2 linked regions of the Saccharothrix violaceirubra genome follow. The protein of the gene in region 1 binds, or shares a complex with, the protein of each later gene. Links are inferred from orthologs where the notes say so. Each region holds a gene or a part of one and is shown in the gene's direction. Other genes may lie near its edges.

Region 1 (14,435 bases):
CGAGTCCAGGACCGTGGTCGCGGTCGCCGGGCCGAGCGGCAGCACGCCCGGCGTGCTCGCCGGGCGCAGACCGGTGAGCGTCGGCGGCCGGCCGTTGGCCACGGCGTTGAGCAGGTCGCGGGCCTGGGCCATGGTCGGGCGGTCGGCCGGGTCGTAGTTGAGCAGCCGCAGCAGGACGTCGGTGAGCGGGCCCTCCTGCGACGGCGGGTTGATCCGGCCGGCGGCGACCGCGTGCAGCACGCCCAGCGTGTTCTCGGACAGGCCGAACGGCGGCTCGCCCTCGTGCGCGGCGTACAGCGTGGAGCCCAGCGAGAACACGTCGGACGCGGCCGACGGGTCCTGGCCGCGGGCGATCTCCGGCGCGAGGTAGGCGGGCGTGCCGGCGATGAGCCCGGTCTTGGTGACCGTGACGTCGTCGCTGGCCCGGGAGATGCCGAAGTCGGTGATCTTGACCAGGCCGCTGTCCGCGAGCAGCACGTTGCCGGGCTTGACGTCGCGGTGCACGATCCCGGCGGCGTGGGCGGCGGCCAGCGCGGCGGCGGCCTGCGCGCCGATCCGGGCGACCTCCAGGTCGTCGAGCGGGCCGTGCTCGGAGAGCGTGTCGGCCAGGCTGTCCGACGGCAGGTACTCCATGACCAGGCACGGAGCGCCGTTCTCCTCGACGACGTCGTAGACCGCGATCGCGTTGGGATGGTGCAGCTTGGCGGCGATCCGGCCCTCACGCATGGCGCGCTGGATGGCCTCGTCCTGCTCGGTGGCGTCGAGGCTGGGCTGGAGCAGCAGTTGCTTGATCGCGACGATGCGGCCGAGCCGTTCGTCCTGGGCACGCCAGACGATGCCCATGGCGCCACTGCCGATCCGGTCGAGGAATCGGTAGCGCTCGGCGATCAGCCGGCCGTCGGTGCTCATCGGACCACCCCGCTGGGACGCTGCGTGACCGGCGCTTGGGCGGCAGGTCTCACGCTCGGGCTCCTCGTCGTGCGGATCGGGGTGGCGCCGGTCGGCGCGCTGGTCTGGACCGGGGCCGGTTATGCCCGCAGAGCCTACCTCGCGGTCCGCTGCCCCATTCGCCCCGTTGCGCAGGTCACGCGAGCGCCGGTCCGCCGGGGAAGGGATACCCGATACCGGCCCGTAAGGTCACCAATTCGGGTGAAGATCGCCAATTTTGCCTCCGTCCGGACCAGTCCGGACGGAGCGGGGGCGCGGGTCGTCCGGTCGTCCCGCGAATGGCCGCGACCCAGGGTTTCCGATCGGTCACCGGGGGTGTCGGCGTCGGGGTTCAGGACGCCGGGGCGAAGAAGTCGAACGCGCCGATCGGGTCGAGCGAGACGCCCAGGACGCTCGTGGGGATCAGCGGCGTGGCGGAGGGTTCCGCGGACGGCGCTGAAGAAGGCTCCGAAGAAGGCGCTGCAGAAGGCACCGAAGGCTCGGTCGACGGCGCCGACGACGGACCGCCGGTCGGGGCATCGGGTGCGGAGGCCGGCGTGGACGAGGCCGTGGTGGTCGGGTTCGCCGGCGGGTCGGTCGTCGTCGGCGTGGTGGTCGTCGGGGCCGTCGTGGACCCGGGTGTCGTCGTGGTCGGCGTCCCGGTGGTCGGGGGCTGCGTGGTGGTCGGCTGCGGCTGCTGGGAGCGCGGCCGGTCGACGGTCTGCCGCGGCTGGTCCTCGACCGTGGTCCCGGTCGTGGTCTCGGCCGTCGTCTCCTCGGTCGTGGTCGACTGCCGGACCTCGGCCGCGAGGTCGTTGCCGATCGTGTTGGTGCCGCGCGCGGCGGGCCGGGTGTCGTAGCGGACCTCGGCGGCCGGGCGCTCGTCGGGCGAGGACAGCCACTGCGAGGCGGCGAACGCGACCGTGCCGCACAGCACCACGCCGCCGCTCGCCAGCGCGACCAGCTTCGGCACGGACATGCCGCCGCCGCGCTCCTCCTCGCCGGCGCGACCTTCGCGGCGCAACAGCTCGGTCACGTGCAGTTCGCGGCCGGACAGTCCACGGCCGGGCAGTTCTCGGCCGGGCAGTTCTCGGCCGGGCAGTTCTCGGCCGGGCAGGTCGGTGCGGGGGGAGGCGATCCTGACGGTGCCGGGCTCGTCGTCCTCGATCCGCGGGATCGGCTGCGTCTCGGCCTCGCGCCGGGCGATGAGGTCCGCGACCGACAGGCGGTCCGTCGACCCGTCCAGCCGACGGCGTTTGTCGTCGTTCGACACCGCAACTCACCCTTCCCGGAGCGAGCCTCGCGCTCACTGACCGGGAACATGGATACCGAATCGTGACCGAATCCGTAACCCCTTTGGCGGAAGTTTCCTTATCAAACGTCGATAAATGGAACTTTCCGTGACTGCAATCGATCCCAGGGGTTACGGACGGTCAGCTTCGCTGGGCGGAGATGACCTCGGTGCCGACGATCCGGGGCGTCGTCGTGTCGGTCAGCCAGAACAACTGCTCGACCCTGATCCAGTCCCCGGATCGGCCCTGCATCGACACCGCCGCGTGCACGGCGCCGTCGGGCCGCAGCGAGGTCGACTCGATGGTGATCGCCTTGATCCCCTCCCACGCCGCGACGAACTCGCCGGGCGAGGTGCCGACCAGGTCGGGCGACAGCAGTCGGGCCGCGGCGGCGGGCTTGGCGGGCAGCAGCTCGTAGAACCGGCGCACGATGTCCACCTGCGGTTTCGATCCGGCGGTCGCCTCGGGCGGCGGGACGACGACGGCCGCCTCGTCGATCCGGAAGTCCGCGAACGGCGCCACGCTCAGGGACGCGGGAGTGCCGCCGAGTTCGGCCCACAGCTTGTCCGGTCGCAGCGCGGGCGCACCGCTGATCGCGACCGGCGACCGCGTCGCCGGGTTCGTCGGACCGGGCTCGCGCCGATGCGCCAGGAAGGTGGCGGCGGCCACCGCGGCGACCAGGACGAACGCGCCCGTGGCGAACCCGGCGGTCCGCGCGGTGCGGTTCGTGGGACGCGAGTGCGGCTCGACGTCCGCCTCGACGGCGGCCGGTCGTCGGACCGGCGCGCGCAGTGACGTGGGCTGCCTGCGGATCAGTTCCGCCACCGAGACCGAGCCGGTACGGCCGTGCCGTCGGCCACCCCGAGTCGTGCGCTGCACGGGCGACTCCTTCGTGCCTGTGTCGTCAGCGAGAAGAGGTACCGTGCGCGGACGCCACAGGGCCAGACCTGTACCGGAGTTCACTCGTTCGTGGCGGCAGGCGGCACGGAAGCATCCCTCGATCGGCGGAAAAACCCGACGAATGCGGGTCACGCTCAGGCGCTGCCCGTGGGCCGTTCGGAGTCGATGAGCGGGTCATCGGTGGAGGTGAAGACCAGCTCGCGCTTTTCCGTGCTGGTGGTCCCGTCCTTGCGGGTCACCTGGAGGGTGGAGACCGTGACGCCCTTGACCGGGTCGACCTCGATCTCGGTGACCTCGATCTGGGAGACGTCCGCGAGCTGCCCGTCGAACAGCGGCTCGGCGACCGACCGGAACACGTCCGAGGTCAGCCCGAGGGCGGTGTCGCGGTCGGTGGCGAGGTCCTCGTAGAAGCGCTCGGTCCGGTGCACGATCGCCGCACCGCCGACCGCCTGCGGGTCCGCGCCGGGCAGTGCGAGCACCTGGGGCGCCGCGGCCTCGACGGGTGCGGACCGCGTCGGTCCGGTCGTCGGCGCCCACCCGGTGCCCGTGACCTCGACCGGTGCGGGCACGGCGAGCACCTGCGGCGCCTGCGGGTCGACGGCCGCCGTCTCCGTCGCCGGACCGGTCAGCACGGGGACGCCGACGGGGTAGCGCGGCGTCGGCATGCCGATCCGTTCGGTGGGCCCGCCGGCCCCGACCAGCTTGGCCGCGACGACCGTCAACCCGATCAGCACGCCCGCCGACGAGAGCACCGCGAACCAGGCGGCCTGCTTCCACGTGCGCGGCGGCGTCACGGACGCGGGCACCAGCCCGATGTTGAAGCACCGCAGCCCGCCGGGTTCGTCGTCGTCGAGCGAGTCGGAGATCCGGGGCAGGGGGGTGGTCTCCTCGGCCGGGTCGGTCACGGGCGCCAGGGGCGTGGTGTCCTCGAAGGGGTCGGGCGGCGGAGGTCCGTCCGGCGACGAGGAGTCGACCCGCCGCCCGCCCGGTCCACGACCCGCGGGACCGACCTTGCCCGTCCGGGGCTTGCGCCGCCCGGACCCGCCCACCGGCTCGCGCCTTTCCCGGTCGGGCTGCCGGCGGTCGGGGTGCTCCCGGTCCTGGACGACCCGCTCGGAAGCGCCCGGCGCGGGGCGTTCGGCCGGAGTCGCACCGGTCCTGTCACGAGAGGACGGGGCGACCCGCTCGGACGACCTCGACCCGGTCCGCGCGCGTTTCCCGGACGGGGTCTGCCCGGCCTGCGTGTGCGTGCTCGCCGCGGCCCGGTCGGGAGGGGACCCCGCTCCGGACGATGTCGGGTCCGTGCGGCGGGCTCCGGTCCGGGTGCCTGTCCGGGGCGAGCGGAGGTCGACCTGCGTGGTCGGCCTGGCCTGGCCGGGCGAAGTCGGGCCGGACCTGCCCCGTGCGGGTGTCCCGGCCGCGGCGGGTCCGACCTGTGTGGGCGCGGTCGTTCCGGCCGGGTCGGGGGGAGGAGGTCCGACTTTCCGGGACGACGTGCGTCCGGTCCCGGCCACCTCGATCGGGGCGGGTGGGGCCTGGTCGGGCGAGGCCGCTCCGACCCGCCCGGGTCGGGCGTTCCGCGCGGAAGGGGCCGGTACCGGGCCGTGTCCGGGGACCGGGTGCGTGTGCTCGCCAGGACCCGGCTCACGGGGTGGCGGTGGGGTCGTGCGGCGATCGCCCGGCCCGGGCTCCCGTCGCGGCGGTGCGACGGGGGGCGGGCGGTAGGGGTCGCGTTGGGCGGGGATGGCCTCGGGTGTGCGCACCCGGCCCGTGTCCGGGTGTGCGGTGTCGCCGCCGGCGGGCGGTGTCACGTTGTGGCGGCGGTGTCGTCCTGACCGTTCCGGTTCCCCGATGACCATGGTTGCGCGGACCCCTCTGCTTCCCGGACGCCCAGCCTAGGTGGCCGCGGCACCCGAATCCGCCCAGGTCAGCCCGGTGACACGAGGTGACACTCGGAAGAGTGAAGTTCAGCCGCCGCTGTTCAGGCGCTTGCGGGCGCTCTGTAGCGAGTTCACGGCCGCGAGGCCGCCGCCTCCCGCGATCAGGGCGCCGATCACGTCCCCGGAGATGCCGGTGCCGGTGGTGAGCAGCCAACCGAAGAGCGCCACGGCGGTCGTCACGCCCGCGACCGTGTACCTGCTGCGCACGTACTGCGCGATGGGCGCACCCGCCGCCGACTTCTTCTTCGCGGCCGAGCCCAGCATGGCCAGGTAGCCGTCGTGCGCGAGCGTCGCCAGCACGCCGATGATTGCGATGAGACCCATGACAAGGCCGACAACTGCTTCCATGACCTCAGTGTGCCCGGCGGCGAAGTCGCTGGACCATCCGTGATCGCCCTGATATGCCCCTGGCGTGGAAATGTTCTGGCACGACGCCTGTCTCGAGCACGACACCGGCACCGGCCTGTGGGAGCTGCCCGGCGAGTGGGACTGGCTCGACGTGCCCGAACCGCACCCGGAGAACGCCGCCCGGCTGCGCACCTTCCGCCACGCCCTGCGCATCGGCCCGATCGCGCCGCACCTCGCGTGGCGCACCGGACGCCTGGCCACGCCCGACGAGTTGGCCCGCGTGCACACCCCCGCCTACCTCGAAGAACTCCGCGAAGCCTGCCACCGGGGCGAACGCGTCGCGCTGGAGACCAACACCGTGGTCGGCCCCGGCTCCTGGGCGGCGATCCTGGCCGCGGCGGGCACGGCCCTGAGCGCGTACGAGTCGTCGGCCCGCCTGGCGTACGCCCTGGTCCGCCCGCCCGGCCACCACGCCCAGCCCGGCCTGCCCGACGGGTACTGCATGGTCAACAACGCCGCCCTGGTCGCGGAGACGGCCCGGCGCGACGGCCGCCGCGTGGCCGTCCTCGACTGGGACGTGCACCACGGCAACGGCACCCAGGAGATCTTCCGGGACACCCCGGAGGTGCTCACCGTCTCCGTCCACATGCGGCACGGCCCGTGGGGCGCCAACCACCGGCAGACCGGCGCCCCGGCCGAGAGCGGCCCGCACAACGTCAACGTCGAGCTGTCCCTGGGCGCCGGCGACCGGGCCTACGAGCGGGCGTTCGACGAGATCGCACTCCCGGCCGTCGCGGAGTTCGGCGCCGACCTGCTGGTCTGCGCCTCGGGGTTCGACGGCTCGGCGTTCGATCCCAACGGCCGGCACAACCTGAGCGGTGCCGGGTACCGCGCGATCGGCCGGCGGGTCGCGTCGCTCGACCTGCCGACCGTCCTCACGCAGGAGGGCGGCTATCTACGCGGTTACGCCGCCCTCTGCCTGCACTCGCTGATCGAGGGCCTGCTCGGGCTCGACCTGCTGGCCGACCCGTTGGCCTACGTACCCGACGACGACGGGCGGACGGAAGCGGACCTCGACCTCGTCCGCGCCGCCCTGAAGCCGTACTGGTCCTTCGCCTAGCGACCCATCGGGCCGCGGCCCATCTTGAGCAGGGCCATCGCCAGCTCACGGCCTTCCGGGCCCAGTTCCCGGTAGCGGTTGAGCACGTCGATCTCGCGGTTGTGCACGATCCGGGTGCCGCCGGCGGCCATGCGCGCGGCGCCGATCAGCCTGGACACCTCGACGCGGCGCTTGACCAGCCGCAACAGCTCGGCGTCGAGGTGGTCGATCTCGGTGCGCAGGTCGTCGATGTCCGGGGCGGTGTCGGTGCTGTTCATGAGGTGTGGCCTCTCTCGGTTCGAGTCCGCCTGCCCCCAGCGCACGAAGCCCCGGGGTCCGAGGACTCCGGGGCTTCGTGGTGGCTTGGCGCGCTAGCGGTCCACGGGAGCCGGAGTCCGGATCCCGTAAAAAAACTCGAAGTTGGCCGCGAGCACCCCGACATCATGCCACAGCTCCCGGAACTGTCGGTGCCACCCGGTAACGTGGACCGACGATGAGCGCCTTGTTCGATCTGCCTTCGAGTCCCCCCGCCTCCCGGTCCGCGCGGCTGCTCGACGACCTCAACCCGGCCCAGCGCCGGGCGGTGGAGCACGCCGGTGCGCCGCTGCTCGTCGTCGCGGGCGCGGGCTCGGGCAAGACGCGCGTGCTCACCCGCCGCATCGCCCATCTCCTCGCCGAACGGGACGTGCACCCCGGCGAGATCATGGCGATCACGTTCACCAACAAGGCCGCCGCCGAGATGAAGGAGCGCGTGGCCGACCTGGTCGGCGCGCGCGCCCGCGCGATGTGGGTGTCGACCTTCCACTCGATGTGCGTGCGCGTCATGCGTCGCGAGGCCAAGACGTTGGGCATGTCGTCCAACTTCTCCATCTACGACTCGGACGACACCCGCCGCCTGATCACGCTGGTGGCCCGCGACCTCGATCTCGACCCCAAGCGCTACCCGGCGCGCACGCTCGCGATCCACATCTCGAACCTCAAGAACGAACTCGTCGACTTCGAGACCGCCGCCGACCGGGCGGCCAACGACCTCGAACGCCGCGTGGCCGAGGTGTACGCGAGCTACCAGCGGCGGCTCACCGAGTCGAACTCGCTGGACTTCGACGACCTGATCATGCGCACGGTCGAGTTGCTCCAGAACCACCCGGACGTGGCCGAGCACTACCACCGCCGCTTCCGGCACGTGCTCGTCGACGAGTACCAGGACACCAACCACGCGCAGTACACGCTGGTCCGCGAGCTGGTCGGCACCGGCGTGGACGGCGTGCCGCCCGCCGAGCTGTGCGTGGTGGGCGACGCGGACCAGTCGATTTACGCGTTCCGCGGCGCCACGATCCGCAACATCGAGGAGTTCGAGCGCGACTACCCGCAGGCGACCACGATCCTGCTGGAGCAGAACTACCGCTCGACGCAGAACATCCTGACCGCGGCCAACGCGGTGATCTCGCGCAACCCCGGCCGCCGGGACAAGCGGCTGTGGAGCGACCTGGGCGAGGGCGAGAAGATCGTCGGCTACGTCGCCGACAACGAGCACGACGAGGCCGCGTTCGTGGCCAACGAGATCGACCGGCTGGTCGACTCGGGCGACGCGACCAACGGCGAGATCGCGGTCTTCTACCGCACGAACAACCAGTCGCGCGTGTTCGAGGAGATCTTCATCCGGCTCGGCCTGCCGTACCGGGTGGTCGGCGGCGTCCGGTTCTACGAGCGGCGCGAGGTGCGCGACGCGCTGGCGTACCTGCGCACGCTGGCCAACCCCGAGGACACGGTGTCGTTGCGCCGCATCCTCAACGTGCCCAAGCGCGGCATCGGCGACCGCGCCGAGGCGTGCGTGTCGACGTACGCCGAGCGTGAGCGGATCAGCTTCGCGAGCGCGCTGCGCGCCGCCGTGGAGGGGCGGGTGCCGCTGCTCAACCCCCGGTCGCAGCGGGCGATCGCCGGGTTCGTGGAGCTGCTGGACGAGCTGGGCGCGCTGGTCGAACGCGGCGACGACGTGGCCGACGTGCTGGAGGCCGTGCTCGACCGGACCGCGTACCGCGCGGAGTTGGAGGCGAGCGAGGACCCGCAGGACCACACCCGCGTGGAGAACCTGAACGAGCTGGTCACCGTGGCCCGCGAGTTCGGCGACCTGGGCGCGGCGACCGAGGACGGCCCGGCCGAGGGCACCTTGGCCGCGTTCCTGGAGCGCGTGGCGCTGGTGGCCGACGCCGACTCGGTACCGGACGCGGAGTCCGACGGTGTGGTCACGTTGATGACCCTGCACACGGCCAAGGGCCTGGAGTACCCGGTGGTGTTCTCGACCGGGTGGGAGGACGGCGTCTTCCCGCACCTGCGGGCGTTGGGCGACCCGACCGAGCTGGCCGAGGAGCGCCGGCTGGCGTACGTGGGCATCACGCGGGCGCAGCAGCGGCTGTACCTCTCCCGTGCGCTCGTGCGGTCGGCGTGGGGGCAGCCCGCGGCCAACCCGGGGTCGCGGTTCCTGGACGAGATCCCGGCCGAGTTGCTGGACTGGCGTCGGGTGGAACCGCGCCGGACCGCGCCGTCCGCGCCCACGTCGTGGGGTCGCCGGTCGGAGTCGCCGCGGCCGGCGCCGTCGAACGCCAACTGGAAGGACACACCCGCCCTGAGCCTGGAGGTGGGCGACCGGGTGAGCCACGACAAGTACGGGCTCGGCCGCGTGGTCGCGGTGGACGGCTCGGGGCCGCGGGCCACCGCGACGATCGACTTCGGTGGCGCGGGCACGGTCCGGTTGATGCTGATCGGCGGCGTGCCGCTGGTGAAGCTCTAGGCGGCACCGGTCGACGGCGCGTCGGGCTCGGTGATCGGTTCGGACCGGGGTTTCGCGGGTGGCGGGCCCGGTGTTCAGCGCGGCCCGGCGGTCCGTCGTCCGGTGCCTCCGGTCGCCACGAGCACGGCGGCGGCCACGGCCGCCCCGATCGACAGGAGCACGGCCAGGCGGTAGCCGTCGAGCCGGGTCGTGCCGAACGCGCTCACGGCCGTCACGCCCGCCACGCCCAGCGCCGCGCCGAACTGGAACGCGGTGTTGAGCAGACCGCCCGCCAGGCCCTGCTCGGCGTCGGGCACGCCGTCGGTCGCGGCGATGGTCAGCGGGCCGTAGGCGAGCGCGAACGCGATGCCGACGAGGACGGCCGAGGGCAGCACGTCCCAGTACGTCCAGTCGGTGTCGGCACGCAGCACCAGCGCGTAGGCCAGGGTGCCGCTCGCCAGGCCCGCGACCGTGACCCGGGTGAGGCCGAACCGGCGGACGAGCCGGGGCGTCAGGGTGGGCGCGAGGACGGCGTCGATGCCCATGATCAGCAGGGCCAGGCCGGTCTGCCACGGGGTCCAGCCCAGTTCGTCCTGGAGGAACAGCACCAGGATGAACTGGAAGCCGAAGAACGACGCCGCGTAGAGCAGGGCGGCGATGTCGACCGACGCCTTGGCGCGCAGCGTGGCGAACCGGACGAGGGGGTCGGGCACGCGGCGTTCCACGACGGCGAACACGCCGAGCAGGACGAGTCCGCCGAGCACGGCCGTGAGGCTCGGGCCTTCCGCGACGCCGTAGACCAGCAGGACCATCGCGGCGGTCACGATCACCGCGCCGACCACGTCGAACCGGCCCGGGGTGCGCCGCTCGGCGCGGGGCAGGGCCTTGATCGCGACGACGAGGATCAGCGCGGCCAGGACGACGGGCGCGAAGAACACCCACCGCCAGCCGAAGCCGGTCAGCAGGCCGCCGACGACCATGCCGAGCGAGAAGCCCGCCGCGCCGGTCGCGCCGTAGACGATCAGGGCCCGGTCGCGGCGCGGTCCGGTGAACGTGGTCGTGATGATCGACAGGCCGGTCGGGGTGAGGAACGCGGCGCTCAGACCCGTGACGAAGCGGGCGACGACGAGCACCACGCCGTCCTGCGCGAACCCGCCGAGCCCGGAGAAGACGACGAACACCGCGAGCCAGAACAGGAAGACGCGGCGTCGGCCGAACCGGTCGGCGGCACGGCCGCCGAGGAGCATGAAGCCGCCGTATCCGAGCACGTAGGCGCTGACGACCCACTGGAGGGCCGTGGGCGCCAGGTCGAGGTCTTCGCGGATGGCGGGCAGCGCGACGGCCGTCATGGAGATGTCGACGCCCTCCAGGAAGATCGCGCCGCACAGGACGAGCAGCAGGCGCCAGTCGCGTCCCGAGAGCCGGTCGACCGCGGGGGTCGTCATGGGTCCTCCTCATTAGAATGCATGTGCATGCATCCTGCGCGGCTCCGAGTGATCCGTGAAGAGGGCATGGATCACAGCCGGGTCGGGAATCGCGCGGACGCCGCCGCGGTTGCCACGGACAGGGGGTCCGATCTTCGCGGATCGGGGCGCAACCCGGGGGTGGGGTGCGCGTCTTTAGGGATGTTCCAAGCGGGGGGAACCGGACGTTCGGGGACGGACGGGCCGCTTGGGGCAGGCCGGTGTCGGGGGCCGGTCTTGCCACAGGGGGGCGAGGGATCGCCGGGGGATTGATCCACAGGGGGAAGGCCGGACCACCCGCTTCCGGGTGGTCCGGCCTTTTCGTGTGCCGTCGGCGCGTTCAGCCGCCGAAACTGTCGTACCCCTGGTGTTACATCGACCCGTCGTGATCGACGGTCGGGGGAGGTGCGATGTCAGACGCTGACGCCGTTCTCGTTGAGCCAGGTCAGCGGGTTGATCTTCTTGCCGCCCGGGTTCCAGACCTCGAAGTGCAGGTGCGGGCCGGTGGAGAAGCCGCGGTTGCCCATGCGGGCGATCTGCTCGCCGGCCTTGACGCGCTGGCCCTGCTGCACCGAGTAGTCGTTCACGTGGCCGTAGACGGTGATCGTGCCGTCGGCGTGCTGCACGCGGACCCAGAGGCCGAAGCCGCTCGCGGGACCGGCCTCGATGACGACGCCGTCGGCCGCGGAGTAGATGGGGGTGCCGATCGGGCCGGCGAGGTCGATGCCGTAGTGCATCTCGCCCCAGCGACCGCCGTAGCCGGAGGTGAACTCGGCGTTCGCCGGGCGCGCGTACTTGGGGCGCTTGGCCTCGGCGTCGGCCGCCTCGCGGTCGGCGGTGATCTTCTGGCTCTTGGTGAGCTTCTGCGCCTCGGCCTGCGCGTCGACGGTCTTGGCGACCGGGACGATCTGCGGGGCGGAGGGCGCCGTGCCACCGACACCGAACGCGGCGGCGCCGTCGGGCGCGCTGTTCGCGAGGGGGGTGACCTCGTCGCCCGAGGAGGACGAACCCAGGGCGTGGAGCGTCTGACCGGCGCCGGCCGCCGCGAAGGCGCCGACGGCGACGGCCGCGACCACGATCCGGCCGCGCAGCGCCGAGGGCGGCGGCGGCAGCCGGTGCGAACTCACTGTTCGCGTCGCGGCACGGTCCACCGCTTCGTCGAGCACGGTGGAACTCGGATGGCCGCCGGGGGAGCGGTGTTGAGACAAAGCCTGGCCTTCCGTCTTCGGGGAGTCCGGGGAGGAACACCGGGCGGGGGATCCCGGTGAGCCAGTCGGGGTACTGACTCGGTGTCCTCGTTGTGACCGGACCGTGACAACGGACCGGGGGACAGTAACGGCGCGGGACCCTTAAGGGCAATCCCCGGGAAAGACGTCCAGTCGATCGCGCTCGGTCGACAGGTTTGACCCCAATGCAGTTACGCGAAGTAATCTTTTGACCGCGAGACCCAGCACGTGCAGGCACTATGGGGTGTAGGACACATACCCTCCAATGGGTGACGGCGATCACTGTGCACGACGGTGGTGCAAACCTGTCGAGAGCAAAACGTGACCTGAATCACGTATCTCGGGCGCAACGACCTGGAATCACCCACCCAGTGGGTAACCCGACCGGCCCAACGGCCGGTCACTAGGGGTGTTCCGCGCCCGCGGGGCCCGACGACAACCCGCGAAACGGGACGGCCCGCCTCCGCCGGACATCCCAGGGGTGCCGCGGTCCTGTCGCGTGCGGTCTTCCGGTCCGCATTCTCTTCTTTGTCCGTAATGTCGGGCCTCTGGAGTCCCTGTCCGATGCCGCTCGCCCGTACCTGCTTGTCCGTCCGGTGGCGAGCGACCGCTCGGGTCCCGGCGGGCGAACGGTCGCCGTGCACCGGTGCACCCGTGCCGCCCTGCTAGCGTCGGTTCGGTGATCGGCACGGACGACGCCAGCACGGCCCTCGACGTGGACCGCGCGGGCGGCACGAGAACCCTGGTCGCCGCCGTACTGGCGGTCGTCGGCGCCGCTCTCACGGCCCTCGGCGGCATGCTCGGCGTGATCGACTCCCCGCCCGCGTTCGCCTCCTGGTGGCTGCTCCTCCTCACGGCCCTGCCGACGGTGGCCGTCGTCGCCCGGTTCCGGGGCGACGACCTCGCCGGTGCGCTGGCCGTCCTGGCCGCGGTCGAGGTCGGTCGGACCCTGGTCGACCTCCAGTTCCTCGTCGACCCGACCATGACCGCCCGGCCCGAGTTGGCCCGCCTCTCCGCCCTGTCCCCGCCGCCGGTCACGGCCGGGTTCTGGGTGGTGGTCGCCGGGCACGCCTGCGTGATCGCCGCCGGGCTGCTCGTGCTCGGCGCGGTGACGACCGAACCCCGCGAGGAGCGGACGCGGTTCGCGCCGCCCGCTTTGGCGGGTGCGGTGGCGGCCGTGGGGCTCGCGATGACGCCGTTCGGTTCCGACGACGCCTTCGTCCCGGTGCGCGCCGCGTTGGACGCGCCCGGTGTCGTCCTCGCGGGCGGGCTGCTGCTCGTGGTGCTGGTGCCGGTCATCGGTGTGGTCGCCGCGTCGTCGGCCCGGCCCGAGGGGCCGTTCGCCGGGTTGGCCGCCGCGCTGGTCGCGCTCGCCCTGCCGCCGCTGGTGTCCGGGTTCGTCGTCGACGGCCTCCATGTCGGCTTCGCTCCTTTCCTTCTTCTTGTCGCCGCCGCGGTGTTCCTCCTGCCGCAACGCCCGGCCGTCGAGCGCGACCTCGCGTTGCCCGGACCCCGTCGGCTGCACGTGGCCGCGGCCGTGCTGGGGCTGCTCGCCGCCGCGGGCGCGGTCGTCGGCGCGCTGACCGACCAGCTCGTCCTGCCCGCCGGGCTGCCGGCCCCGGTCGACTTCGCGTCCCGCCCGCTGTGGCCGGCGGCGGTCCTGGTGGCGACGGGCGCGCTCGTGCTGCTCGGCAACGCCGCCGCGCGTCCCGCGCTGATCGTGTCGCTGGCGGCGGTGCCGTTGGCCGCCGTGCCCGCGCTCGACGCCGTCGCGTCGGCCACCCGGGTGGCGTCGGTCCAGGCCGGTGCGGGCGCGGTGTTCGCGGCCCTGTCGGTCGTGGTGGCCGCCGCCGCGGCGGTGGTCGGCGCGGTGGCCGGTGCGGTCGAGCGCGAGGAGGCCGACGCGTCCGTGCCGCCCGCGCCGTTGCCGTTGCTCGGCCTGGTGCTGATCGGCCTGCTGCTCACGGCCGGCGCGCTGGTCCTGCCGGTCATCGAGGCACCCGGTCTCACGCCGATCGGCGCGTTGTCGGGGCGGATCGGTTCCTGGGGGCTCCTGGCGGCCTTCGTCGCCGTGGCCGCGGCCGGGCTGGTCGCGCTCAAGGCCCGTCCGGCGCGGGCTTCCGCGTTGCTCCTCGGTGCCGCCGGGGTGCTCGTCGTCCGGGTCCTGGAGTACCCGCTCACGTCCGGCCGTGCCGAGTCCGCCGCTCCCGGCCCCGGCTTCTGGCTCGCCCTGGCCGCCGCTGCCGCCTTCCTCGCGTCGTCCGCCGCCACCCGCCGCCGCTGACCCGCTCTTTCGGGTGGTTCCCCGCGCGAGTCCTCCACTCGGACACCGTGAGTCGCACGCCCGGTCGACGAGTCGCGTCCTGAGGTACCGCGAGGCGTGCTCGGCACACCCGGAGGAACCCGGAACCCACACCGGGCTGACACCGCGCGGACACCCGCGAACAAGGCCGCGGACAGGAGCGGGACTCGC
Region 2 (14,297 bases), 1.3 Mb from region 1 along the record:
CGGTGGTGGTCGACGCCGACAAGCTCGCCCGCGAGGTCGTCGAACCGGGCACGGACGGGTTGCGGGAGATCGTCTCGGCGTTCGGCGCCGCTGTGCTCGACGGTCGTGGTGCGCTGGATCGGGCCGCGCTCGCGGCGATCGTGTTCAGCGAGGACTCGGCCCGGAACACGCTCAACGGGATCGTGCACCCCAAGGTCCAGGCGCGCACGGCCGAGTTGGTCGACGCCGCGCCCGTCGACGCGATCGTGTTGCACGACGTGCCGCTGCTGGTCGAGAACGGGTACGCGCCCGCCTACCACCTGGTGGTGATCGTGGACGCGGACGTCGAGCAGCGGGTGACCCGGCTGGTCGCCCGCGGGCTGCCCGAGCGGGACGCGCGGAACCGGATCGCCGCGCAGGCCGACGAGACCGCGCGCCGGGCCGTGGCCGACGTGTGGCTGGACAACTCGGGGACGCCGGACCTGGTGCTCGCGGCCGTGGACGAGCTGTGGGCCGACCGGCTCGTGCCCTACGAGGCGAACGTGCGGCACGGGCGGGCCGCGTCGGGGCCGCCGAAGGTGGTCGAGTACGACGGGACGTGGCCCGCGCAGGCGGCGCGGATCGCGGCGCGGATCTCGTTCGCGGCCGGCGGGCGGCACGTCGAGCACATCGGGTCGACGGCCGTGCCGGGGCTGGCCGCCAAGGACGTGCTCGACCTCCAGCTCGGGGTGACGTCCCTGGCCGAGGCCGACGACCTCGCGCCCGCGCTGGCGGCGGCGGGCTTCCCGGCGCTGGGACCGGGGTTCGACTCGGTGCGGTACCCGGACGACGACCCGACGGCGTGGCACAAGCGGTCGCACGCGGGCGCCGACCCGAAGCGCCGGGTGGCGCTGCACGTGCGGGTCGAGGGCGGCCCGGCGTGGACCTGGGCCCTGCGGTTCCGGGACTGGTTGCGCGGCGACGAGTCCGCCCGCACCGAGTACGCGCAGGTCAAGCGGGACCTGTCGACGGCGCACTCCGGCGACCCGGACGGCGTGGCCTACCGTTCGGCCAAGGAACCCTGGCTCGCCGCGGCCACCGCCCGCGCCGACGCCTTCCACGCCCGCCGACCCCGCGAGTCCTCCACTCAGGCACCCTGAACCACGCGTTCGGGCACCTTCGTCCGGGTGACGCCTACACGGCCGGCCAGGTGTCGTAGATGCCCCGGTGGACCAGCCACGAGCCGATGTCGTGCCGGTGCAGGCTCAGGTCCTCCAGGGTGCGGTGCACGGTCCGCAGCGCCTGGTCGGCGTCCTCGGGACCGAGGACGCGCCCGGCCACCGCCGCCGCGAACTCCTCGGCGCAGACGATGCGCGGCGTGGTGCGACCCGGCACGGCCAGGCCCAGCAGCAGGTCCGTGGTCCGCCACGTGCGGCCGTCGACCTCGACGCGCACGGCGGTGATCACGGTCGGTCCGCTGCGGGCGTGCCGAGACCGGGGGCGTTGGTGGGTCAGCCGCACGCCGACGTCCGGCAGCAGCCAGGTGATCTCGGCGTCGACCGACGGGTCCTCGGGGGTGGGGCATTCGAGCCGGAGTCCCCAGTGCTCGACCCGGCATTCGCTCAACGCGCGCGAAGCGCCCGGCGAAAAGCTGCGCACGGCATTGACGGTGTCGACCACGTCGACCAACCGCGGTGTGATGACGGCTCCCACGCGACCCGAGGGTAGCCGCAAGTATGCGGCGGGTAACCGGTCAGGTTGATTTGTTACATCACGTTCTGCGCAACGGTGACCGTCTGTCTCAACTGGAATTGCGCGGCCCTTTCACCGCCAGGTGGTGACCGTGCCGCACGCGGCGAGCCAGCGGACCGCGTCGTGGCCGTGCGCGGCGATCCCGTCGACCGCGCGGTACACGGTCTCGAACGCCCACCGCGCGCGGTCGGGGCGGACGTAGCCCGCCGTGACGGCGGTGAGCAGCTCGTCGGTGTCCAGCACCGTGACGCCCCGACCGGTGCGGACCAGCAGGTCCAGGTAGAGGTCGACGGTCTTCCACACCGAGCCGCCGGAGGTGATCTCGACGATGTCGACGTACAGGTCGTAGTCGGGTTCGTGGCCGGGATGCCAGGACTGCCGGGTCACGCGCAGGCCGTGCGCGGGCAGGAACCACGACTCGAAGTGCGCGAGCCGGGGGTGTCCCGCGACCGGGCGGGACATGTAGAGGCCGTGTCGGGTCAGGCGGAACTCCTCGACGCCCCGGAGGTGTCCCTTCGGGTCGGTGTTGCTCTTCGCGTCGAGGTCGAAGTATTCGATCTTCGGGGGGTGGATGTGAGTTCCCGTCGCGCTCGCCGTCACATCCCGAACTTTAAGCATCCGTGACCCCTGATCGCCTGATTGTGTCACCCGAAAGTGGGAGTGTCGCTTACTCTTCGGCGGTGTTCGGAATCATCAGGCCCTGTCGCAACCGGTTGGCGGACGATCTTCGGGCCTCGTGGCTCGCCCACCTGTGCGGCCTGTGCCTGGCGTTGCGTGACGACCACGGGCACCTCGCCCGGCTCGTGACCAACTACGACGGCCTGGTGATCTCCGCGTTGGTCGAGGCGCAGACCGGACCGTCGCGCCGGTCGGCCGGACCGTGCGCGTTGCGCGGCATGCAGTCGGCCGACGTCGCGGTCGGCACGGGTGCCCGGCTCGCCGCGTCCGTGTCGCTCGTGCTCGCGTCCGCCAAGGTCGGCGACCACGTGGCCGACCGCGACGGCCTGTTCGCCGCCGCGCCCGCCCGGGGCGTCGGCCGCCAGGTCGCCCGCCGCTGGGCGAAGCAGGCCCGCGCCACCGGCGTCGACCTCGGGTTCGACACGTCCGTGCTGGTCGACGCCGTGCTCCGGCAGTCGGACGTCGAGGCGGCGGCCCACCTCGGCAGCCCCGTCCTGGTGGTCACCGAGCCGACCGAGACCGCCGCGGGAGAGGCCGTCGCGGCGAGCGCGCTGCTGTCCGGACGCCCCGGCAACGCGGCGCCCCTGCGCGAGGTCGGCCGGTTGTTCGGCCGGCTCGCGCACCTGATCGACGCCGTGGAGGACCTCGACGCGGACCGCGCGTCCGGCGCCTGGAACCCCCTCCTGGCCACGGGCACGTCGCTCGACGAGGCCCGGCGGCTGTGCGACGACGCGGCGTTGGGCATCAAGCTCGCCTTGGCCGAGGCCGAGTTCGCCGACGACCGGCTGGTCCACCGGCTGCTCGTGCACGAGGTGCGCGAGTCGATCAGGCGCGCGTTCGGCGACCCCCACGGTGCCCACCGGTGCCGGACGGAGCACGACCACGCCGACGAGTGGCGGCCCGGCGGTCCGGCCGGCTACCTGCCGAACGCCCTCGGACACCTCGACGGCCCGGACCCGGTCTCGCCCGATCGGGCGGTCGGAGCGGCGGGTCACCCCGGTCCGGTCCCGTCCGGCCCGCGAGGAGCCGACGGCGTCCGTGACGGGGGAGGTCCGGTGTCGTGGGCGGGAACCGCGGACCACTCCGCACCGGTCGCGGCCGACCGTCGTGACGGGTCGGGTCGTGGGGGAGAAGCCGGCCATCCGCCCTACCAGCCGCCGCCCGGCCACCCGCACCAACCCGGCCACCCGCACCAGCATGGCCACCCGCACCAGCAGGGCCACCACCTCCCGTCCGGTCCGCCGCCGGTCGCGCCGGGGAACACCGGCGGTGGTCCGCCGCCGCGCGAGAAGCCCCGTCGCGGCACCGGCGACTCGCCCGGCAGCGGCCTGTGGTTCTGGCCCAAGCTGGTGCGCCCGCCACGCCCACGGGGTGTGGTCCCGGGCTGCCTGGCCGTCCTCTACCAGTGCGGCACCTGCCAGTACTGCTGTCGCGACCCGTACCCCGGTCCGTGGAGCGGCAAGGCGCGCGAGGCGTGGTGCACCAACTGCGACTGCTGCGACGGGAACTGCGCCAACTGCTGCGACTGCTGCGACTGCAACTGCTGACCGGCGGCGACCGGAAACTGTCGGACCCACGGCGTACCGTCGTGCCCGTGGCTTTCCCAACCGAGATCCCGGTCAAGGCGCACTCGTCCCACCGTCCCGTCGGCGACATCCCCCGCACCGACGGGCGGTTCCGCGTGGTCAGCGAGTACCAGCCGGCGGGCGACCAGCCCGCGGCGATCGCGGAGCTGGAGAAGCGCGTGCGCGCGGGGGAGCGCGACGTGGTGCTGCTGGGCGCCACCGGCACCGGCAAGTCCGCGACCACGGCGTGGCTCGTGGAGAAGGTGCAGCGGCCGACGCTGGTGATGGCGCCGAACAAGACCCTGGCGGCGCAGTTGGCGAACGAGCTGAAGGAGTTCTTCCCCGACAACGCGGTGGAGTACTTCGTCAGCTACTACGACTACTACCAGCCCGAGGCGTACATCCCGCAGACCGACACCTACATCGAGAAGGACTCCTCGATCAACGAGGACGTCGAGCGGTTGCGGCACTCGGCCACGATGAGCCTGCTGACCCGGCGCGACGTGATCGTGGTGGCGTCGGTGTCGTGCATCTACGGCCTGGGCACGCCGCAGTCCTACCTCGACCGGTCGATCCACCTCGAGGTCGGCGGCGAGATCGACCGGGACACGTTCCTGCGCGCGTTGGTCGACGTGCAGTACGCGCGCAACGACATCGCGTTCAACCGGGGCACGTTCCGCGTGCGCGGCGACACCGTGGAGATCATCCCGGCGTACGAGGAGCTGGCCGTGCGGGTCGAGTTCTTCGGCGACGAGATCGACAAGCTGTACTACCTGCACCCGTTGACCGGCGACGTGGTGCGCGAGGTCGAGGAGCTGCGGATCTTCCCGGCGACGCACTACGTGGCCGGTCCCGACCGCATGGAGAAGGCGATCCGGGGCATCGAGGCCGAACTCGCCGACCAGCTCGCGCTGATGGAGCGGCAGGGCAAGCTGCTGGAGGCGCAGCGGCTGCGCATGCGCACCGCCTACGACATCGAGATGATGCGACAGGTCGGGTTCTGCTCGGGCATCGAGAACTACTCGCGGCACATCGACGACCGGGCGGCCGGCACCGCGCCCGCCACGTTGATCGACTACTTCCCGGACGACTTCCTGCTGGTGATCGACGAGTCGCACGTGACCGTGCCGCAGATCGGCGGCATGTTCGAGGGCGACGCGTCCCGCAAGCGCAACCTGGTCGAGCACGGCTTCCGGCTGCCGTCCGCGCTGGACAACCGGCCGCTGACGTGGGAGGAGTTCGCCGACCGCATCGGGCAGACGGTGTACCTGTCCGCGACGCCGGGCCCGTACGAGATGGGCCAGGCCGGCGGTGAGTTCGTCGAGCAGGTCATCCGGCCGACGGGTCTGGTCGACCCGGAGGTCGTGGTCAAGCCGACCGAGGGCCAGATCGACGACCTCGTGCACGAGATCCGCGTGCGGGCCGAACGGGACGAGCGCGTCCTGGTCACCACGTTGACCAAGAAGATGGCCGAGGACCTCACCGACTACCTGCTGGAGCTGGGCATCCGGGTGCGGTACCTGCACTCGGAGGTGGACACGCTGCGACGGGTCGAGCTGCTGCGGCAGTTGCGGTTGGGCGAGTTCGACGTGCTGATCGGCATCAACCTGCTCCGCGAGGGCCTCGACCTGCCCGAGGTGTCGCTGGTGGCGATCCTCGACGCGGACAAGGAGGGTTTCCTGCGGTCGGCCACGAGCCTGATCCAGACGATCGGCCGTGCGGCGCGCAACGTGTCGGGCGAGGTCCACATGTACGCGGACCGGATCACCGACTCGATGCGGCACGCGATCGAGGAGACCAACCGGCGGCGGGAGAAGCAGGTCGCCTACAACACCGAGCGCGGCCTGGACCCGCAGCCGTTGCGCAAGAAGATCACCGACATCCTGGAGCAGGTGTACGCCGAGGCCGAGGACGCCATCGAGCCCGGCGGGTCGGGGCGCAACGCGTCGCGGGGCAAGAAGCCGGCCGGTGAGCCCGGCGGGCGCAGCTCGGGCGTGCTGGTCGACCGGGACACCAGCCGGATGGCGCGGTCGGAGCTGGCCGACCTGGTGCAGCAGCTCACCGACCAGATGATGAACGCGGCCCGCGAGTTGCAGTTCGAGTTGGCGGCCCGCCTGCGCGACGAGATCCAGGACCTGAAGAAGGAACTGCGCGGCATGGACGCCGCCGGGGTGAAGTGATCCCTCCGGATCGGACCGGCGGGTGGCCGGGCCACCGGTCGACCGGTCGGTCGGTGTTCGCCGGACGGTCGGTGGGCCGGGTCGTCGGTGGTCTGGACGGTCGGTGTGGGGCGGGCCCGGAGGCGGGTTCGCGTGGAGAACGGGGAACGGGCGCGTGCGGCTCGACGAAGTGATCGGTCACTGTCTGGGCAAGCCGGGCGCCGAGGAGACCTACCCCTGGGGTGAGTCGGAACTGGTCGTGAAGGTGGGTGGCAAGGCGTTCGCGTTCATCGCGCTGGAGGCCGCCACCGTCGGGGTGAAGTGCGGGGTCGACGCCGAGGCCGCCTCGCCGTGGCGGGAGCGGTTCCCGGACGCGATCACGGTCAGCGCCTACATCGGGCGCTACGGGTGGAACCGGATCGACCTGGACAAGGGCGTACCCGAGGACGAGGTGCTGGAGCTGCTCGACCTGTCCTACGACTCCGTGGTGGCGAAACTGCCGAAGTCCAAACGGCCCTGAGGGTCCGGGGTCGGCCGTGCGGCCGACCCCGGACCGGTCAGCTCGTGATGTCCTTGCGGGCGAACCCGCGCGCGGCCAGCAGCGTGAAGAACGCGCCGTAGGCCAAGGACGAGAAGACGCCCTTCGCCGGCTGGGACCAGTCGATGTCGGTCGACAGCAGGTCGGCCCAGGCCAACGAGTAGTGCGTGGGCAGGTAGTTCCGCAGGTCCTCCAACGCGGTGATCTGGTCGAGGATCTGCGACAGGATCGCCGCCAGCACCGCGCCGCCGACCGCGCCCAGCGGCGCGTCGGTCGACACGCTCAGGAACAGCGCCAGCCCCGCCACCCAGAACAGCTGGATCGCGATGTAGACCACCGACAGGGCCACGCCCGCCACGCCCTGGCCGAACGGCGCGGCCTCGCCGGTCGGCGACACCACCTCGCCGGCGCCGTACCAGACCACGCCCACGGCCAACGCGACCGTCGGCAGCAGCACCAGCGCCAGCAGGGACAGCAGGCCGGACGCCAGCGCCTTCTGCCGCAGCAGCCGGTGTCGCGGCACCGGCGCGGCGAGCAGGTACTTCAGGCTCGACCACGACGCCTCGCTGGCGATCGTGTCCCCGAAGAACAGCGCGACGATCATCGGCAGCAGGAACCCCGCGCTGACGAACAGGGTCAGCACCACGAAGTTGACGCCACCGGCCGTGGCCAGGTCGACGAAACCGCCCGCCCGCCGGTTGGGCGACGACTCGCCCAGTTCGAACGCCACCACCAGGATCACCGGCAGCAGCACCAGGAACCCCAGCAGGAGCTGGGTCCGCCGGCGGCGGAGCTGGCGGGCCAGCTCCACGCGCAACGGCAGCGTCCGCCCCGCCTTGTAGCCGACGATCGACCCGTCGGGTGCCACGGCGCCGTGCTCGTGCTCGGCGGCCTCCGCGAGGTCGGCCACCGCGTGCGGATCGGTGTGCACCCCGTTCGTGCTCATTCGCCCACCAACTCCAGGAACGCGTCTTCGAGCCGTCGGCGCGGACCGGCCTGGTCCACCTCGACGCCCGCTGCCACCAGTGCCTTCAACGCCTCGGCCCGCGGCGTGCCGTTGAGGCTCGCGTGCACCTGGTCGCCGTCCACGTGCACGTTGTGCACGCCGTCCAGGTCGCCGAGCACGGTCGCCGCCTCGGCGGGCCGGTCGACGCGGAACGTCGCCTCGCCGCCGCCCGTCGCGACCTCCTCGACCGGCCCGGCCGCGACCAGGGCGCCCTTGTGCATCACGACCACGTGGCTGCACGTCTGCTCCACCTCGGCCAGCAGGTGGGAGGAGACCAGGACCGTGCGCCCGGCCGCCGCGTAGCGCCGCAGCACCTCGCGCATCTGGTGGATCTGGGGCGGGTCGAGCCCGTTGGCGGGTTCGTCGAGCACCAGCAGGTCCGGCAGGCCGAGCATGGCCTGGGCGATCGCGAGCCGCTGCCGCATGCCCTGGCTGTACGTGCGGACGCGCCGGTCGATCGCGTCGCCCAGGCCCGCGATCTCCAACGCCTCCGCGACGTGGGCCTGTTCCGCCGGACGACCGGTCGCGGCCCAGTACAGGCGCAGGTTCGCCGCGCCCGACAGGTGCGGCAGGAAGCCCGAACCCTCGACGAACGACCCGATGCGCGACAGCACCGGCGCCCCGGGGCGCACCCGGTGGCCGAAGACGCGGATCGTGCCGTCGGTCGGCTGGATCAGGCCCATGAGCATGCGCAACGTCGTGGTCTTGCCCGCGCCGTTGGGGCCGAGCAGACCCAGGACCTGGCCGTGCTCGACCCTGAACGACAGGTCGTTCACGGCCCGCAGGCCGCCGGGGTAGGACTTGGTCAGACCTTCGATGACGAGCGGGACGCGTGCCAGTTCCGGGTCGAGGTCGGCGGTCAGCCGGCGGCGGAACCAGGCGATCACGGCCGCCGCCAGGCAGGCCAGCAGCACGACCGCGATGCCCCACAGGGCGGTCGCGGGCACCTCGCTGGTGGCGTTCACGCCGGGCACCACGGGCACCGAGAGGTCCGGCGCGGCCAACGAGATCCGGTACGCGGCGGGCTCGACGGCGTTGGCGTACGCCTGGTCGGTGGTCGAGACGACCAGTTGGAAGCGGTGGCCGCCCTCGACCGGGCGCACGATGCCGGGCAACGTCACGGTCACCTCGACCGGCGAGCCGTCGGCCGGGAGACCGCGTACCCGGATCGGCGCCACGGCCGAGCCGGGCAGCGTGCGGGACTGCTCGCCGTCGGTGTCGTAGAGCTTGGCGAACAGCACGGCCTCGGCCGGGCCGGTGGCCGCGCTGCCCTGCGGCCCGGTCACCGCCGACACCCGCAATCGCACGGTCGCCGCGCCGGTCACCAGGATCTGCGACGCCACCTCGGCGGAGGTGAACGTGGCCGCCTGGCCGGGCACGTCCAGCGACAGCCGGGACGACAGCGCGCTCGACCGCGAGACCACCGAGCCCAGGCCGGGCAGGCCGCTCACGGCCGCCGGGTTGCCGCCCGCCGGGTTCACGACCACCTGCTCGTCGCCGTCGAGCGCCACGGCCCGCCGCCCGGTGCCCGGCCGTCCTTGGAGCCCGGGGTAGTCGCCGGCGACGACCGTGCGCAGGGACTGGGCGCCGCTGCTGCGGAACGCGCCGACGACCGTGTACTCGAACCCGGTGCCGGGGTCGGTGCCCCGGCCGTCCAGGTGGTAGGCCAGCCAGTCGGCGATCCGGGCGCGCAGTTCGGGTCCGGGCGAGCCGCCGTCGTGGCCGCCGGAGTACCAGATCGTCTTGACCTTGGTGCCGTTCGCGGAGATCTGCCGGGCGTTGGCGTCGGCCTGGTCGAGCCCGAACAGCGTGTCCTGCTCGCCCTGCACCAGCAGCGTCGGCGCGGTGATCGACCCGGCGACGGTCGCGGGCGACGCGCGGCGCAGCACGTCGAGGGTCGTGCGACCGGCCTTGCCCGTGGTCGCGACCTCGGTGTACGCGGCGCACACGGTCGGTGCGAACCGGCCGCACGACCCGTTCGTCGGCGTCCGCGGCGTCGTCGGGCGCTCGGTGCCCGTCCCGGTCTGCGGGACCTCGGCGGCCTGCTGCCCGTCGTCGTCCCGACCGGGTTCGGCCGCCTCCTGACCGGGACTGGCCAGGTCGCCGCCGGTGAGCCCGGCCGCGAAGAAGATGCCCGCCCACGAGCGCTTGAACACGCCGTCGTCGGCGAACGCGCCGGGTGCCGGGGTCGTGGTGTCGACGTCCGTGGTGCTCGCCGCGTTGGGCAGCAGGGCCTGGGTCAGGTCGTTGAACGTGATCACCGGCGCGATCGTGTCGACCCGCTTGTCCACGCCCGCGAGCGACAGCGCCAGGGCGCCGCCGTAGGACCCGCCGGTCACGCCCACCTTCGGGTCGCCGGGGCCGTCGGTGCGGACCTCCTCGCGGGTGGCCAGCCAGTCCAGCAGCTTCCGCGCGTCCTGGACCTCGTGGTCGAGCGAGTTCAGCTCGATCTGCCCGGCGCTGCGGCCGAAACCGCGCGCGGACCAGGTCAGGACGACGAAGCCGGCGCGGGCGAGCTCGGTCGCCTGGGTGGTCACGCTCGCCTTGCCGCCGCCGAACCCGTGTGCCAGCAGCACGGCGGGCGCGGGGGTGCGCGTCGGCAGGTACAGGGTGGTGTCGATGCCGATGGTCCGGTCGCTGTCCGGACTCTCCGGGACGTCGATCACCGCGTCGCGGGTGCTCACCGGGACGGGGTCGTCGCCCTGGCGCGTCCAGACCACGACGGCGCCCACCAGGGCGACCACGAGGACGAGCGCGGGGAGCGACCACCTGCCGCGGAGGCGGGAGGAGAGGGCCACCTCATGACCTTAGAGTGGCGACCGCCACCGGGCCGGTTTTGCTGAGAATCGGACATCCGTGCCTCAGCTCACGTACCGGTCTCGGGTGGGTCCGGTCACCCTCGGGTGGCGCGGAGGCGGGCTCATACCCGAGACTGGTAGCCGTACATGGAGGGGAGTACTCCCTAAGCGGCGGTGCCGTCAGCACGGAACCCAACGGCGGGTTCCCGGTTCCGTCGGCCAGGTCCGATCATCGGACGGGTGGAGGAGACCTCCGGTCATTGGCATGCGCGTGTGCCAAGAACCGGAGGGTTGCTCAATGGCTGTTCCCGCGTGGTTGTGGATCGCGACGATCGTCGGTTTGCTGGTGTTGCTCGCGGTCGACCTCGTGATCGTCGACCGGAAACCGCATGAGGTCACGATCGGGGAAGCCGGCCGCTGGGTGACCTTCTACGTGGCCGTCGCCGTGGCGTTCGGTCTGGGCATCTGGTACTTCGCCGGCGGTACGCCCGCGGGCGAGTTCTTCGCCGGGTACATCACCGAGTACTCGCTCAGCGTCGACAACCTGTTCATCTTCTTGATCATCATGACGACGTTCAAGGTGCCCGCGATCCACCAGCACAAGGTGCTGTTGATCGGCATCCTGATGGCGTTGGTGATGCGCGGCGTGTTCATCGCGCTCGGCGCGACCATGATCGCGCAGTTCTCGTGGGTGTTCTACATCTTCGGCGCGTTCCTCATCTACACCGGCTACAAGCTCGTGCGCACCGACCACGACGACGAGTCCGAGGAGTTCAAGGAGAACGCGGCGCTGCGCGTGGTCCGCAAGGTCTTCCCGGTGACCGACGCCTACCACGGGGCGAAGTCGTTCCTGAAGATCGACGGTCGCCGGTACGTGACGCCGATGTTCATCGTGATGGTCGCGATCGGTACGACCGACCTGCTGTTCGCGCTCGACTCGATCCCGGCGATCTTCGGTCTGACCAAGGAACCTTTCCTGGTCTTCACCGCCAACGCGTTCGCGCTCATGGGTCTGCGCCAGTTGTACTTCCTGCTCGGCGGCCTGCTCAGCAAGCTGGTCTACCTGTCCATCGGCCTGTCGGTGATCCTCGGTTTCATCGGCGTGAAGCTGATCCTGGAAGCGCTGCACACGAACTCGCTGCCGTTCCTGAACGACGGGCAGCCGCTCGACGTCCCGGTCATCGGGATCGGCCTGTCGCTTTCCGTGATCGTGGGTGTACTCGCCATTACCACGATCGCCTCGCTCATCAAGGTGAAGCGCGATCCGGAGGCCGTGAAGCAGGTCGGCGCGTGATTTCTGTGAGCGTCAAAATCTCGTAAGCCTTGCTAAGAACAAGTCGGGGTAACGTCCCTGGACGTGCGCCCCGATGACCTTCCGTCGCTGACCCTTCCCGGCTCCGTCTCGGTGCGAGGCGACCTCGTCCTGGTCGACGTCTCGACACCGGACGTCGGCGCGAACGCCTACCGCGGCGCGCTGCACCGCGTCGCGCTCGACGGTTCGGGCGCGCACCGCTACACGTGGGGCGAACGCGACCTGGCTCCCCGGCTCTCGCCGGACGGCGGCCGGGTCGCGTTCCTCCGGGTGCCGGGGGAGGGGAAGGCGCCGCAGCTGTACGTGATGCCCGCGGCCGGCGGCGACGCCCGGCGGCTCACGGACCTGGTCCTGGGCGCGGGCGTGCCGGTGTGGTCGCCGGACTCGCGCACGCTGGCGTTCGTCGCGCGCGTCCCCGAACCCGGCCGTTACGGCTCGGAACTCGACGGCGTGACACCGACCCCCGACGCCGAGGCGCCCCGGCACATCACCCGGCTCGACTACCGGTTCGACGACATCGGCTTCACCGGCGACCGGCCGGCGCGCCTGTTCACCGTCGACGCGCTCGACCCCGACGCCCGGCCGGTCGAGTTGACCGACGGCACGGTCGACGTCGCCGACCCGGCGTGGTCGGCCGACGGCACGCGACTGCTGTTCGTCGCCGACCGCGACCTCGGCGTCGAGGAGACGCTGGAGTCCGACGTCTACTCCGTCCCCGCGGCCGGCGGCGAGGCCGAACTCCTGGTCCGCACCCAGGGCGACGCCGCGTTCCCCGTCGGCCTGCCCGACGGCGGCGTGCTGTTCTACGGCATCGAGGCGCACGGCGGCACCGGCATCGCCCGCAACCTCGGCCTGTGGCGGTGGACCCGCGCGGGCGGCGCGGTGCGGATCACCGACACCGAGACCGTCGACTGCGAGAAGCTCTCCGGCCCGCCCGTGGTCACCGACGACGGCGTGCTCGTGGCCGTGCGCGACCGGGGCGCCGTGCAGTTGCGGCGCGTGCCGCTCGACGGCGTCGGCTGCCCGCTCGACCACCTCGAACTGCTCGCCGGCGACCGGGCGCACGTGAAGTCGTTCGCCGCCGACGGCGACCTGGTCGTGGCCGTGGTGAGCACGCCGGACAACACCGGCGAGGTGGTGCGCCTCGGTACCGGGCCGCTGACCGCCCTCGGCGGCGCGGTGAAGGCGCACGAGGTCGTCGAGCTGTCCGGGTCGGCGTCCGACGGCTACCCGGTGCACGGGTGGCTCGTGCTGCCCGACGGCGAGGGGCCGCACCCGGTCGTGCTGGCCGTGCACGGCGGGCCGTTCATGTTCCACGGCTGGGGTTTCTGGGACGAGGCCCAGGTCTACGCGGGCGCGGGGTACGCGGTCGTGCTGCCCAACCCGCGCGGGTCGGCGGGCTACGGGCAGGAGCACGGCCGGGCGGTGATCGGCCGGTTCGGCACGGTCGACGTCGACGACGTGCTGTCCGTGCTCGACGTGGCGCTGGAACGCGACGACCTCGACGCGGACCGGGTCGGCGTGATGGGCGGGTCCTACGGCGGGTTCATGACCTCGTGGCTGGCCGCGCACCACGGCGAGCGGTTCCGGGCGGCGTGGAGCGAACGCGCGGTCAACGCGTGGGACTCGTTCGGCGGCTCGTCGGACATCGGCTGGTACTTCGCGGACGCCTACTGCGGGCCGAACCTGGAGACGCAGCGCGCGATGAGCCCGTTGACCTACGCGGAGAAGATCTCGATCCCGTTCATGGTCGCGCACTCCGAGCACGACTGGCGGTGCCCGCTGGAGCAGGCGCAGCGCATGTTCGTGGCGTTGCGGCGCAACGGGGTCGAGGCCGAGCTGCTGCTGTTCCCCGGCGAGGGCCACGAGCTGACCCGGTCGGGCAAACCGCGCCACCGCGCGCAGCGGTTCGCCCACGTGCTCTCGTGGTGGGGCCGCCACCTCGACTGATTCCAAACCGGGGTGAAAGCCCCGTTGTGCCTCCCGGCCACCACGCGACGCGGCAGACTGGCGCGCAGCGCGCGGAGGAGGTCGTGATGGAGCCGAAGACACCGGGGACCTTCGTCGAAGGGCTGACGCCCGACGACCGTTCGGCGCTGCTCGCGTTGGGCGTGGAGAAGGCATACCGGCAGGGCGACGTCATGCTGCGCGAGGGCGAGCGCACCGACCACGTGGTCCTGTTGCTGCGCGCGATCGTGAAGGTGACCCGGACGCTGGACAACGGCCGGTTCGCGCTGCTCAACATCAAGATCGGCGGCGACCTGGTCGGCGAGATGGCCGCGCTGAGCGGGGATCCCCGGTCGGCGACCGTGACCGCGTGCGCCGAGTCGCGCGTGCGGATCGTCACCGCGGCCGACTTCCGGCGCTACCTGGCCGACTCGCCGGGCGCGCACCTCGCCCTGGACCGGATGATCATGCGCACCCTGATGTGGGCGGACAAGCGGCGCGTGGACTTCAGCTGTTTCACCGCGCAGGTCCGATTGGCCCGAGTGCTGTCCGAGCTGGCCGAGGGGTACGGGCGGACCGTGCCG

What was found.
Region 2: the proteins of pcrA (region 1) and uvrB are in contact, whole or in part, in a crystal structure (PDB 7EGT), measured with the Thermus thermophilus proteins. The link is inferred for Saccharothrix violaceirubra from one-to-one orthologs. Residues at the interface, in WP_096412145.1 of Thermus thermophilus: His654, Arg656, Phe657, Gln666, Asp668, Glu669, Lys680, Arg681, Leu682, Ser683, Lys685, Tyr686, Ala687; in WP_096411307.1 of Thermus thermophilus: Glu23, Leu25, Arg26, Asp27, Gly28, Glu29, Arg30, Phe31, Arg55, Glu326, Asp327, Phe328, Glu379, Ser382, Gln383, His398, Gly400, Arg401.

The regions. Positions count from the first base shown.
Region 1 is NZ_JACHJS010000001.1:325,326-339,760, forward strand. What follows is about bases 6,609-9,646. They hold pcrA (DNA helicase PcrA), read left to right. Parts: upstream 6,609-6,999; coding sequence 7,000-9,294; downstream 9,295-9,646. Other genes in these bases: F4559_RS01695 (chorismate mutase), read right to left, coding at 6,609-6,829; F4559_RS01705 (MFS transporter), read right to left, coding at 9,369-9,646. Also shown: F4559_RS01665 (serine/threonine-protein kinase), read right to left, coding at 1-909; F4559_RS01670 (hypothetical protein), read right to left, coding at 1,280-2,200; F4559_RS01675 (hypothetical protein), read right to left, coding at 2,361-3,098; F4559_RS01680 (hypothetical protein), read right to left, coding at 3,254-4,168; F4559_RS01685 (hypothetical protein), read right to left, coding at 5,087-5,407; F4559_RS01690 (arginase family protein), read left to right, coding at 5,478-6,527; more of F4559_RS01695, read right to left, coding at 6,524-6,608; more of F4559_RS01705, read right to left, coding at 9,647-10,718; F4559_RS01710 (M23 family metallopeptidase), read right to left, coding at 11,150-11,902; F4559_RS01715 (hypothetical protein), read left to right, coding at 12,642-14,246. UniProt on the Escherichia coli protein: A helicase with DNA-dependent ATPase activity. Unwinds DNA duplexes with 3'-5' polarity. Translocates on single-stranded DNA with 3'-5' polarity. Initiates unwinding more efficiently from a nicked substrate than double-stranded DNA.
Region 2 is NZ_JACHJS010000001.1:1,646,083-1,660,379, forward strand. What follows is about bases 3,658-6,557. They hold uvrB (excinuclease ABC subunit UvrB), read left to right. Parts: upstream 3,658-3,982; coding sequence 3,983-6,133; downstream 6,134-6,557. Other genes in these bases: F4559_RS08275 (DUF5685 family protein), read left to right, coding at 3,658-3,935; F4559_RS08285 (MmcQ/YjbR family DNA-binding protein), read left to right, coding at 6,288-6,557. Outside these bases: coaE (dephospho-CoA kinase), read left to right, coding at 1-1,118; F4559_RS08265 (ribonuclease FAU-1 family protein), read right to left, coding at 1,153-1,671; F4559_RS08270 (ribonuclease FAU-1 family protein), read right to left, coding at 1,783-2,310; more of F4559_RS08275, read left to right, coding at 2,391-3,657; more of F4559_RS08285, read left to right, coding at 6,558-6,632; F4559_RS08290 (ABC transporter permease), read right to left, coding at 6,670-7,596; F4559_RS08295 (alpha/beta fold hydrolase), read right to left, coding at 7,593-10,454; F4559_RS08300 (TerC family protein), read left to right, coding at 10,753-11,748; F4559_RS08305 (S9 family peptidase), read left to right, coding at 11,812-13,716; F4559_RS08310 (Crp/Fnr family transcriptional regulator), read left to right, coding at 13,803-14,297. UniProt on the Escherichia coli protein: The UvrABC repair system catalyzes the recognition and processing of DNA lesions. A damage recognition complex composed of 2 UvrA and 2 UvrB subunits scans DNA for abnormalities.